DNA from 2 places in the Pseudoalteromonas sp. GW168-MNA-CIBAN-0100 genome. Region 1 is predicted to be linked to the other one. Evidence: predicted binding sites of a transcription regulator. Region 1 holds the regulator's gene; the other holds the start of a gene.
The links. The regulator FliA, encoded in region 1, starts transcription of late flagellar genes. The targets are predictions, from matches to a motif close to CTAAAGNTNNNNNNNNNNNNGCCGATA.
Positions count from the first base shown of each region.

Region 2: AAEY62_RS06235 (DUF4402 domain-containing protein) is a predicted target of FliA. The motif match lies at 1,344-1,370, and genes of this name have one in related genera.

Region 1 is NZ_JBEOOL010000016.1:57,982-63,215, reverse strand. Features, by position in the region: gene AAEY62_RS11415 (chemotaxis protein CheA) at 1-1,067, opposite strand, end outside; gene AAEY62_RS11410 (protein phosphatase CheZ) at 1,083-1,856, opposite strand; gene cheY (chemotaxis response regulator CheY) at 1,874-2,257, opposite strand; gene AAEY62_RS11400 (RNA polymerase sigma factor FliA) at 2,298-3,008, opposite strand; gene AAEY62_RS11395 (MinD/ParA family ATP-binding protein) at 3,035-3,895, opposite strand; gene flhF (flagellar biosynthesis GTPase FlhF) at 3,888-5,234, opposite strand, start outside.
Region 2 is NZ_JBEOOL010000007.1:146,466-151,699, forward strand. Features, by position in the region: gene AAEY62_RS06225 (SPOR domain-containing protein) at 1-383, shown strand, start outside; gene AAEY62_RS06230 (SPOR domain-containing protein) at 756-1,310, shown strand; gene AAEY62_RS06235 (DUF4402 domain-containing protein) at 1,426-2,028, shown strand; gene AAEY62_RS06240 (DUF4402 domain-containing protein) at 2,032-2,514, shown strand; gene AAEY62_RS06245 (fimbrial biogenesis chaperone) at 2,524-3,354, shown strand; gene AAEY62_RS06250 (hypothetical protein) at 3,389-5,234, shown strand, end outside.

The DNA.
Region 1 (5,234 bases):
TCTACGCGAACTGTCGTCTCTGCTGCTGGTGGCGCTGATTTTTTAGGCGTTGCTGGCGCTGCTTTAGCAACCGGTTTTTCTACCGGTTTAGAAGCGGGTGCTTTTACAGGTTCTGGTTTTTTTACAGGCACACTCGCTTTTGCAGCTGGTTTAGCTGGGATATTGGGCTGTTTCACAGCTGGAGTGCTTTCTATTGATTTAGGTGCAGTGCCTTTACCATGAAGTTCATCAAGAAGCGCTTCAAATTCATCATCACTAATTTCATCATCTGATGAATTAGCAGTATTTGACGCTGGTTTAGCTGGTTCTACAGGTGCTTTAACTGCACTACTTTGCTCAGGTGCTTTACTCGCAACCTCACCAAAACTGCCAACTCCATGTAACTCGTCTAATAAGCTGTCAAATTCATCATCAGTAATATCACCATTAAAATCACTACTACTTGCTACTGGCTTTTCAACTGCAGGACCTTGTCCTTTACCGTGTAGTTCATCAAGTAAGTTTTCAAATTCATCTTCAGTGATTTCGTTTATTTCAGCATCACTAACCGAAGGAGTTCCGCTAAACATTTCATCAAATGCAAATGGATCTTCCTCATCAGCTATTGGCGTATCAACTACTTCATCAAGAGGTTGTTCAACGTCAGTTTCTGAAGCGACTCCGTTAAGCTCGGCTTCTGTTGGAGGTAGGCCCAAAATGTGGAGGGTTTGAAGTAACTCAGGATCTGCTGGTTCTGGCTTATCCCTATTTTGGATAGTCGCGAACATTTCATTAATGGTGTCGAGCGCTTGTAAAATAACATCCATTAACTCTGAATTGACCGTTCGCACGCCTTGACGTAGTAAATCAAATACGTTTTCAGCGCCGTGGCAAGCATCAACAAGTTCTGTCATAGCTAAAAAGCCTGCACCACCTTTTACAGTGTGAAAGCCTCTAAATATGGCATTTAGTAACTCGGTATCTTCTGGATTATTTTCCAGTTCAACTAACTGTTCAGATAAAAGCTCTAGGATTTCTCCTGCCTCTACAAGAAAGTCTTGTAAAATATCTTCATCGACTTCAAACATGCAGTTACTCTCCTCTTAGAAGCCCAAACTTGATAAAAGATCATCGACTTCATCTTGATCAGACACAACATCATTACGCGATTCTTTATCAATAATAGGGCCTTCAGGACCTGCTAAAGTTTGTGTGGCAACTGGTTCTTTTATTTTTTGTTGTTCTACTTTATTCGCTGTGTTGTCACTGTCATCTTGTTCAGCAAACGCTGTTAAAAGATGAAGTAAGCTTTCTTCTACTTCTCTAACAAGTTCTATAACACGGCGAATAACTTGACCTGTTAAGTCTTGATAGTCTTGAGCCATTAGTACATTTGTCATTAAGCTTTGAAGCTCATCCGTTTTATGATGAGAGTTATTCATAAACTTATCGATACTATGGCAAAGTTGTTTAAACTCACCAAGCTCAATCTCCCGGCTCATTAAACGATCCCATGTCGGTTTGATATGAGATATTTCATCTGCAAGTTGCTGAGCTATAGGTAAACTAGCCTCAACAGCATCCATTGTTTTATTAGCCGCATTTTCTGTCATTTCTATAACATAATTAAGCCGCTTTTTAGCATCTGGAATCGCATCTGTCGTTATGTTAGTTAAGCGAGTATCAAGCTCAAAGCTTTTAAGTGCTTCGTGCAGTTGACGAGTCAACTTCCCAACTTCAGCAAATAATTTAGACTGCTCTTGCGAAGCTGTCTCTAAAATCAACTGATTAGCTTTATCTTGCTCATCGTTTTCTAAATAAATGACGAGTTGACGAGCTTGTTCTAACGTTATTTGAGGCGCAGCTGGTGCTGACATAAGCCTCTCCCCCATCATTAGCCTAAGCGTTCAAATACTTTTTCTAATTTAGTTTTTAATGTTCCAGCCGTAAATGGCTTAACAATATAACCATTAACGCCAGCTTGCGCTGCAGCTATTATTTGTTCTTTTTTAGCTTCTGCCGTTACCATCAGTACAGGGATATGTTTTAACTTATCATCTGCACGAATTGCTCTTAAAAGGTCAATACCTTGCATTCCCGGCATATTCCAATCTGTAACCACAAAATCAAACACTTGATTTTGTAACATAGGCAAAGCTGTAGACCCGTCATCAGCTTCTTGAACGTTAGTGAAACCTAAGTCACGTAATAGGTTTTTTATAATTCGTCTCATCGTTGAAAAATCATCAACTACAAGAATTTTCATGTTTTTATCCAAAACATCCCCCAGTGAGGTATTAACCTTAGTTTACTTACTACTAGTTTATCCAGTCATTGATTTTAGCTTTAAGCTTAATCATCGCCTGACCATGTATCTGACTTACACGCGATTCGCTTACATCGAGTATATGTCCTATTTCTTTTAAATTCATTTCATCGTTATAGTATAAAGAAAGTACCATCGCATCACGCTCTGGTAATGACTTTATTGCATTTAGCAAAGACTCATTAAACCGATCATTTTTAACATTATTAAAAGGTTTGTCTAGCGCTAAATCTTGGCCTACGGGAGTAATAACATCCTCATCTACACCAAGGTCTTCTATGCCTAATACTTTACTGGTATTAACATCATTTAAAATATGATGGTACTCATTGAGTGAAATTTCAAGTTTTTCAGCAACTTCTGTATCTGTTGGTTCGCGATTCAGACTGCTTTCGAGCCCAGTAATTGCCTCTGCAACTTGTCGGCTTTTACGGTGTACTGAACGAGGAGCCCAATCACCACGGCGCATTTCATCAAGCATAGCCCCGCGAATACGAATACCGGCAAAGGTTTCAAAGCTTGCGCCTTTTGTTGCATCAAAGTTTTTTGAAGCTTCTATTAAACCTATCATTCCTGATTGAATTAAATCATCAAGCTGAACGCTAGGTGGTAATCGAGCAATTAGATGACATGCCACTTTTTTGACAAGTGATGCATGTTTCTCAACAATCACATTTAAGTTTTGTGTTGATTGATATCCCATAGCTCTATTCACCAATGTTGTCATAATTAGCCGTTTACTAGTTTCTCAATGAAAAACTCTAAATGCCCAGATGGTTGATTTGGTATTGGCCATTTAACTGCTTTTGTCGCCAGCGCTTTAAACGCGAGAGCGGCTGGCGAACTTGGAAAGAGCTCAACAATCACCTTTTGGCGACGTGTTGCTTTGCGCATATTTTCGTCATAAGGAACCGTTGCTACTAGCTCCATTGAAACATCTAAAAAGCGATCGGTAACTTTAGATAGTTTTGCAAATAATTCAGTGCCTTCACGCATACTGCGGACCATATTGGCAACAATTTTGAACTTATAAACACCGTGCTCGCGGCTTAATACTTTAATAAGTGCGTAAGCATCGGTTATTGATGTTGGTTCATCGCACACTACAACCATTACATCTTGTGCTGCTCGTGAGAAGCTTAGCACCATGTCTGAAATACCAGCGGCTGTATCTACAATTAAAATATCAAATTCGGTATTCAATTCGCTAAATGCACGAATTAGCCCGGCATGCTCAGATGGCGATAGTTCAACCATACTTTGCGAGCCCGATGTAGCGGGTACAATTTTAATACCAGCAGGGCCTTCAACTAAAATCTCGTCAAGCTCACATTCACCTGACAAAACGTGTGATAAATTGCGCTCTACACGTAAACCAAGCATCACATCACAGTTTGCTAAACCTAAGTCAGCATCCAGCACTAATACTCTATTACCTTGTTGCCCTAGTGCAATAGCGGTATTTAGAGAAACATTTGTTTTCCCTACCCCACCTTTACCACCGGTTACAGCGATAACTTTTACGCCGTTGTTATTGTTTTGACTCATTTTGCGCAGGCCGCTTGCTTGATCTAATACTGTGTTAATCATACATCCCTACTGTACTTGGCGCCACTGCTTGGTGCCTTGAATGTTGTGCTTTTGTTCTTTTTAAATATAATTGCTCAGCCTTTTTCACTAGTTTCTCAGCATTTGCAACACGAATATCTTCTGGCACTCGTTGACCGTTAGTAAGATACCCTATTGGGAGGCGATTTTGAATCGCAATACTAATAATCTCACCCAAACTTAATGATTCATCTAACTTAGTGAAAATACAACCACTTAACTGTACTTTTTTAAAGTGACGTACTGTTTCTTGTAATACATTAATTTGTGCCGTCGCGCTTAGTACTAAGTAGCTGCGAATATCCACACGTTGGTTACGCATTAACGTGTTTAACTGCTCAGTCAAACGTAAATCTCGCTGACTCATACCTGCTGTATCAATTAATACTAGACGTTTATTTCGTAAATGATATAAAACTTCAGCTAATTCATTAGCATCTTTAACTTGCTTTACACCACAACCAATAATACGGCCGTAAGTAGCAAGCTGTTCATAAGCACCAATTCTGTATGTATCAGTGGTTATTAAGGCCACTTTATCAGCGCCATATTTTTGTGCACCTAACGCTGCAAGCTTAGCAACTGTTGTTGTTTTACCAACACCTGTTGGACCCACTAACGCATATACACCACCTTGGCGAAGTATTTCATTATTGGTTGTTTGCATTTGATCTTCGACCATCGTTAACAACGCTTTCCAGCCTTGCTTACGAGATACATCATCAGGTACAAAACATGCCATTTGTTGCGCTACTTCTTTATCAATACCCATACCGACTAAGCGGTCAACCATGCAAGCGCGTGTTGGATCGCGACGCGCCATATCTTGCTGCATTAAGCCCGATACTTGATGCTCAAGTAATTGACGAATTGCGTTCATTTCTTCACGCATTGTTGTCATTTCTTCGCTTTCATTATTGGGTGTTTGTTGGCGAGCAGTTACTGGACTATCTAAATCATCAAAGTCGCTGTCTAAATCATCAAAACCTAAGCTATCCGCTTGAGTTTGTGGACGAACTGGCGCTGCATTTTCAGGAGCAAACATATTTTTAGTACGCTGTTCCATAGCTGGTTCTTGATAGTTATCGGTAGTATCAATACCTGATTGTGAAAACATTGATGCAAGTTCAGGGGAGCGAGGACGCGGTGATTGGCGCTCTAATAAAGCCTGTAGGCTGTCAGCCACTTTTGCTTGCGGCTCTGGTTTGGCACGCTGAGGCTCTGGTTTTACAAAATTATGCATGCTTTGCTGTGGTGCTTGAGCGCGCGGTTTTGCAGTACGTTGTGGTTGCGCTGCTACTTTAGGGGCTGCTTTGTCATA
Region 2 (5,234 bases), on a different contig from region 1:
ACAGCAGTAAGTCTGTACGCTCACCACGAAACACACGTAATGTTAAGTCACGCCAACAAGCTAAACAAAACTACAGTGATAAAAAACAAACTGTAAAATTAAATACACCTAAACATGTATTTGCTTTGCAAGTAGCTTCGGTTGACTCAGAGCAAGGTGTGGCTAAAGCATGGCAAGAGCTAAATGCTAAAGCAGCGCCGTTGTTTAGAGACAAAATATTGACTAACGTAGAAACCGCCAAAATAAACGACAAAATGTTTTACAGGCTGAAACTTGGCTCTTACCAAAACTTTAAAAATGCAAAAGCAGACTGTGACGTATTCAAACTGTACAAACTCGATTGCATAGTAAGTAACTACACTGATAAGCCAGTAAAGCTTTAGCGCACAGCATGTAATATCAATCTACAATAATACCTAATCAATTTGAAGGATTAGACCTGACGCTAACTTCGCTAATAATTTTTGATATACGACGGCATGTATGCCGGAGTTAGAGCAATGCAGCAACAATTAGTGATACCAACTAAATGATGAAATTTTGCCTTGTTATCGATATGGCTTTTCTTACCTCAAAATAGACTACTTAATTAAAAAAGTTGCTATAAAGTGGCGCAAAATTTGCTTTGATTTATTATCTTGGTTAGTAGAGTGCATTTTGCAATGCGGTATTTTAAGTCTTGTCATTTAATATCAGTTTTATTCTTATCTTTTTATTTATATGGATGTAGCAGCGCAACTGTAAATAACGAGAGCGTGCAGCATTCTTTAATTACTGATAAACAAGTAAAAGAGTATGTTTCGCAGTGGCACTTACAGCAAGAAAGCATTGGTCGTTTAACTGCTATGGAAGATGATTTACAGCTGTTAATTATGGCGTTATCGTCTCGAAGTGAATTAACTGAAAACCCTCCTTTACTCATGCAAAATAAAACCGATATCACCTATGGTAATCAGCCTTCACAGAATTTGGAACCGACGGCACTAAATAACACTCCCGAAGTAAAAACACCAAACTTACAAAATTCAGAACTCACCTTAACAGATGAAACTAAAATTGGAGCACAGCTTGGTTGGTATTTAAAGCCAGAGCTTGTTAAAGCAAGAGTCGAAAGGCTTAAGCAATTATACCCCAGTGCATTTACTCAATTTAATTTTACTATGTTTGAACGTAAAAATAATAATATGACTTTGTATGGATTACGTGTAGGTCCATTTAAAAACGATGCTCAAGTAAGTGCGTTTTGTTATTTAGCTAATCAGCTTGATCAAGTCTGTAATATTGCTGCTTTTGTCGGAAAACCAATATAATTAATAAATTAGGCTTTTTAAACTTATATAGTATTAAAGTATTTGTACTAATAGTCGATACTAACTATAGTTGGGCAAATATTTGATAAAGCCCATTTTCTTATAAGGATTTAGCATGAAGTTTTATTTATCTGCATTAGCTGTAGCCACCGTGGTCAGCTCGTTTAGCACTTATGCTGCTACAGAGTCATTTGAAGCGAAAGTAACAGTACAAAATGCTGTAATACTCACAAAAGATAACGATTTAAATTTTGGTACTATTCGTGCTATTTCAGATCCATTAGGCGCCGAACAAGCAACGCTGACAGTTAATCCTGATCCAGCTGCGAGCCCTGTTACTTCACAAGATAATCCAACTGGTAACGCTGCGAGTATCTCAATAATTGAAGGTGGTGAAGCGGGTGCTTTTAGTGTGTCAGATGTAGTACCAAACTCTATTTTAACCATTAGCGACCCAGTAAATACTTTAATACTACCCTTAGCTGGCCAAGGCTTAAATGAACCTGATTTTACTGTAGATGCTTGGACTTACTTTATAACGAGCGGAACAAATGCAGGAGCGCTTTATACGCAGGGTACTCCTAACCTACAAGCTGGTGCTGATGGCGCTGTATCATTTAATATAGGCGCGACTCTTTCTACTTCATCAAACGCATCAAGTGTGGATTACCCTGATGGTGAGTATTCTGGTAGCTTTAATATTGAAGTGTCATATTAATTAGTGTTTAAACAAACAATGCGTTTTTTGTATGCTTCTGCTTGGCTTTCGTTAATGTTTAGCGAGCAAGCCTATAGCGCAAGCATACAACAAGAAGCGCTTAATTTTGGCACTTTAGTTATCCCTCAAAATAATACTTTAAGCTCTATCACGATTAACCACGATGGTGAAATAACCACATTTGGTAGTATTTACGTATTAACTGAGGGGAATCCCGCAGAACTTTTATTTACCGATTTACCTCCGCTTACTCAAATATCGTTTAACAAAATGAGTGACTCTACATTGCAAAGTGAAGTACTTGGAGCTAATAGTGCCAAGTTTTCGGTTGTATTAGTGGATTTACCAAGAACGCAAACTAGCGATGAATTTGGAGAGCTTTTACTCAAAGTAGGTGGCCGTTTAATAACGACAGGGACTAGCCAAAGTTACTTAGATGGTAGTTTTATTACTGACACCCAATTAGAAATTACGATTGATTACTAAAGGAAAAACATGTTTTATAAAGTTGTAGTGCTGCTCGCACTGAGTGTATGTATTTTAGGAAAAAATGCATACGCAAATTTACTTATCTCTCCAACCCGTATTAGTTTTGATGAACGTCAACGAACCGCTAAAGTTACCGTAATTAATACGGGTGATGAATATCAAACATATCGTGTTTTATGGAGTGAGAAGCAAGCGCAACCTAGCGGTGGCTACATACAGTTGGCAGAGGCTACAAGCGAAAGTTTAAGTTCAATGGCACGTTTGTCACCAAAACAAATGCGTTTAGCACCTGGTGAAAAACAAACAGTAAAAATAGCAATACGTAAACCTAAAAGCCTAGCTTCTGGTGAGTACCGCTCTCATCTTCTATTTCAAGCATTGCCTGGTGAAAATACTAATAAAACAAGCTCAATAAAAGTTAATATGATTATGAGCTACAGCATTCCTATTTTGTTACGTAAAGACATGAAACAGCCAGAAGTTGCCATAGAGCAAGCTAAGCTAGTGCTAAATGAAAGCAATCAACGTCCTCAGTTTTTATTGAATATAAAACGAGAAGGTAAGTTTAGTAGCTACGGTAAATTAAGTGCTTACTTTGTTGATAGTAATAACGAGCAAGTTAAAATTGCAGAAATTGGTAATTTAAGTATTTATCCAGAAGTAGATAATGCGTTTGTAACCCTTAGTTTATTTAGTGACAAAAATTTAGATAAAGCAGGAAAAGTCATTTTTAAATATGAAGGTAGTCAAGAATATAAAGACCTTACATTTGCACAATACACTCTGCCTTTAACTTCACAATCACTTAATGTTTTAACTGTGAATGACGCTAAATAATTTATTGTATGCACTATTACTAAGCATAAGTAGTTTGCTTAGTAATAGTGTAATAGCTAATCCCAATTCTTCCGTGGGGGATGCTTTAACAACACTACGCGCAATTGAACTAAAGCTAACTAAGCCCGTTGAAGTAATTGATTATAAAAACAAAGAAAATCAGCAACAGCGAATCGCCACAGGCGAGTTATTAATACTTTCGCTTTATTTAAACTCATACTACTTAGGTGAAGTTGCAGCAATTAAAAGCGAGCAAAGTGTACAAGTTAGTTTAAGCGACTTATTTGATATTCTACAATTTGCAATGAATGTTGATGCTAGCAATCGAATTGCTCAAGGTGTTGGAGCAAATCAACAACCTCTTTTTCTAAATGCAGCGGTTACACCCGCTGTATTTACTAGTCCTACACAGAGCTACTTATTAGCAAAAAATCAAATTACCATTGAAGATGATATTTATGTAGATATTCAAAGTTTACATAATGCTTTAAATCTAGAGTTTAATATTGATTACCCAGATTTAGAATTACTTATAAGCTCAGAGAGCCCCTTACCGGTTGAACAACAAAGATACAGACAGTCGCGCAACCTTAAATCACCTAACAAAAGATCGCCACCTACGCTGCCATGGAAAGCTAGCCCATATAAAGCGCTATCTTCTCCGGTTGCCGACTTACAACTAAATTTTACCGCGAGCGATGATAGACATTCTACGAACTATTCACTTTTAGGCACTCAAGACTTTGCGTATTTATCTGCAGAGTATTTTTTGTCTGGACGAAGTACTGACTTACTTACCAACTCTAGGTTAACGTTTACAAAGCAAAACTTAGACAAAGAAATAAAAAACAGCTTCATGCCTACTGAAATATCTTTTGGTGATGTTATCGCCACGCAAGTGGGTAATAGCTACAGTAGTCAGTATGCCCGAGGTGTTAAAGTTTCTAATAATGTAACCAATAGAAAAATAGTCAATAATCAAGTTAACTTAAGCGGTGCTATACAGCCAGGTTGGGATGTAGAGCTGTATCGTAATGAAATATTAATAGACCAGCAGCTTAGCCTCGCAGATGGGCGTTATATTTTTGATAATATAAACCTATTATTTGGAGCTAATAATTTTGAGCTTATTTTTTATGGGCCTCAAGGTCAAGTTGAGCGTAAAAGTGATTATTACTTTGTGGACGGAAATCAACTTAAGCAGGGACAAGGTCACTATGAATTGTCGGTTACTGAACAAGGTAAGCAGTTACTAAATAACAATGTTTCAAGCTCGCAGGGGCAGGGTTGGCAAATTGCGGGTAGATATGAGCAAGGGCTTACAGATAATATATCTGTATACACTGCTACATCAGGTCAAAAAAATACAGATGACGATCTACTTAAGTATGCATTTGGTACCAACATAAGCTTATTTGACCGATTATTATTAAATGCGAATGTTGAAAAAAATAATAACAATGAACAAGAATTTGAATTTACAGCCCGAACTCAAATTGCCGAACAATCACTACTTTTTAGCGCTACAAATCGTACCGACGAACAGCAGCAAGATTTTAACAGCTACCAAATAAATTTAGCTGGTGGGCTAATGAATAATACCTATGGACGCCTTTCTTATCAAAATAACGTCCTATATGACGATAGTGATATTAGAGGGCGTTTTAAACAAGTACGCAACCAGTTCAACTACTCATATTCAGGATTTGCACTAAGTAACCAATTGCTGTGGCAACAAGACGATAGCTCTAAGAGTACTTTTGGAACAACACGTTTTCAAAAGCGCTTTGGGAGAACCTACACAAGGTTTGGTATAGATTATAGTATATCGCCAGTAAGTGAGCTTGTTAGTTACGAGGCTGAGTTTAGCCGCAACTTGG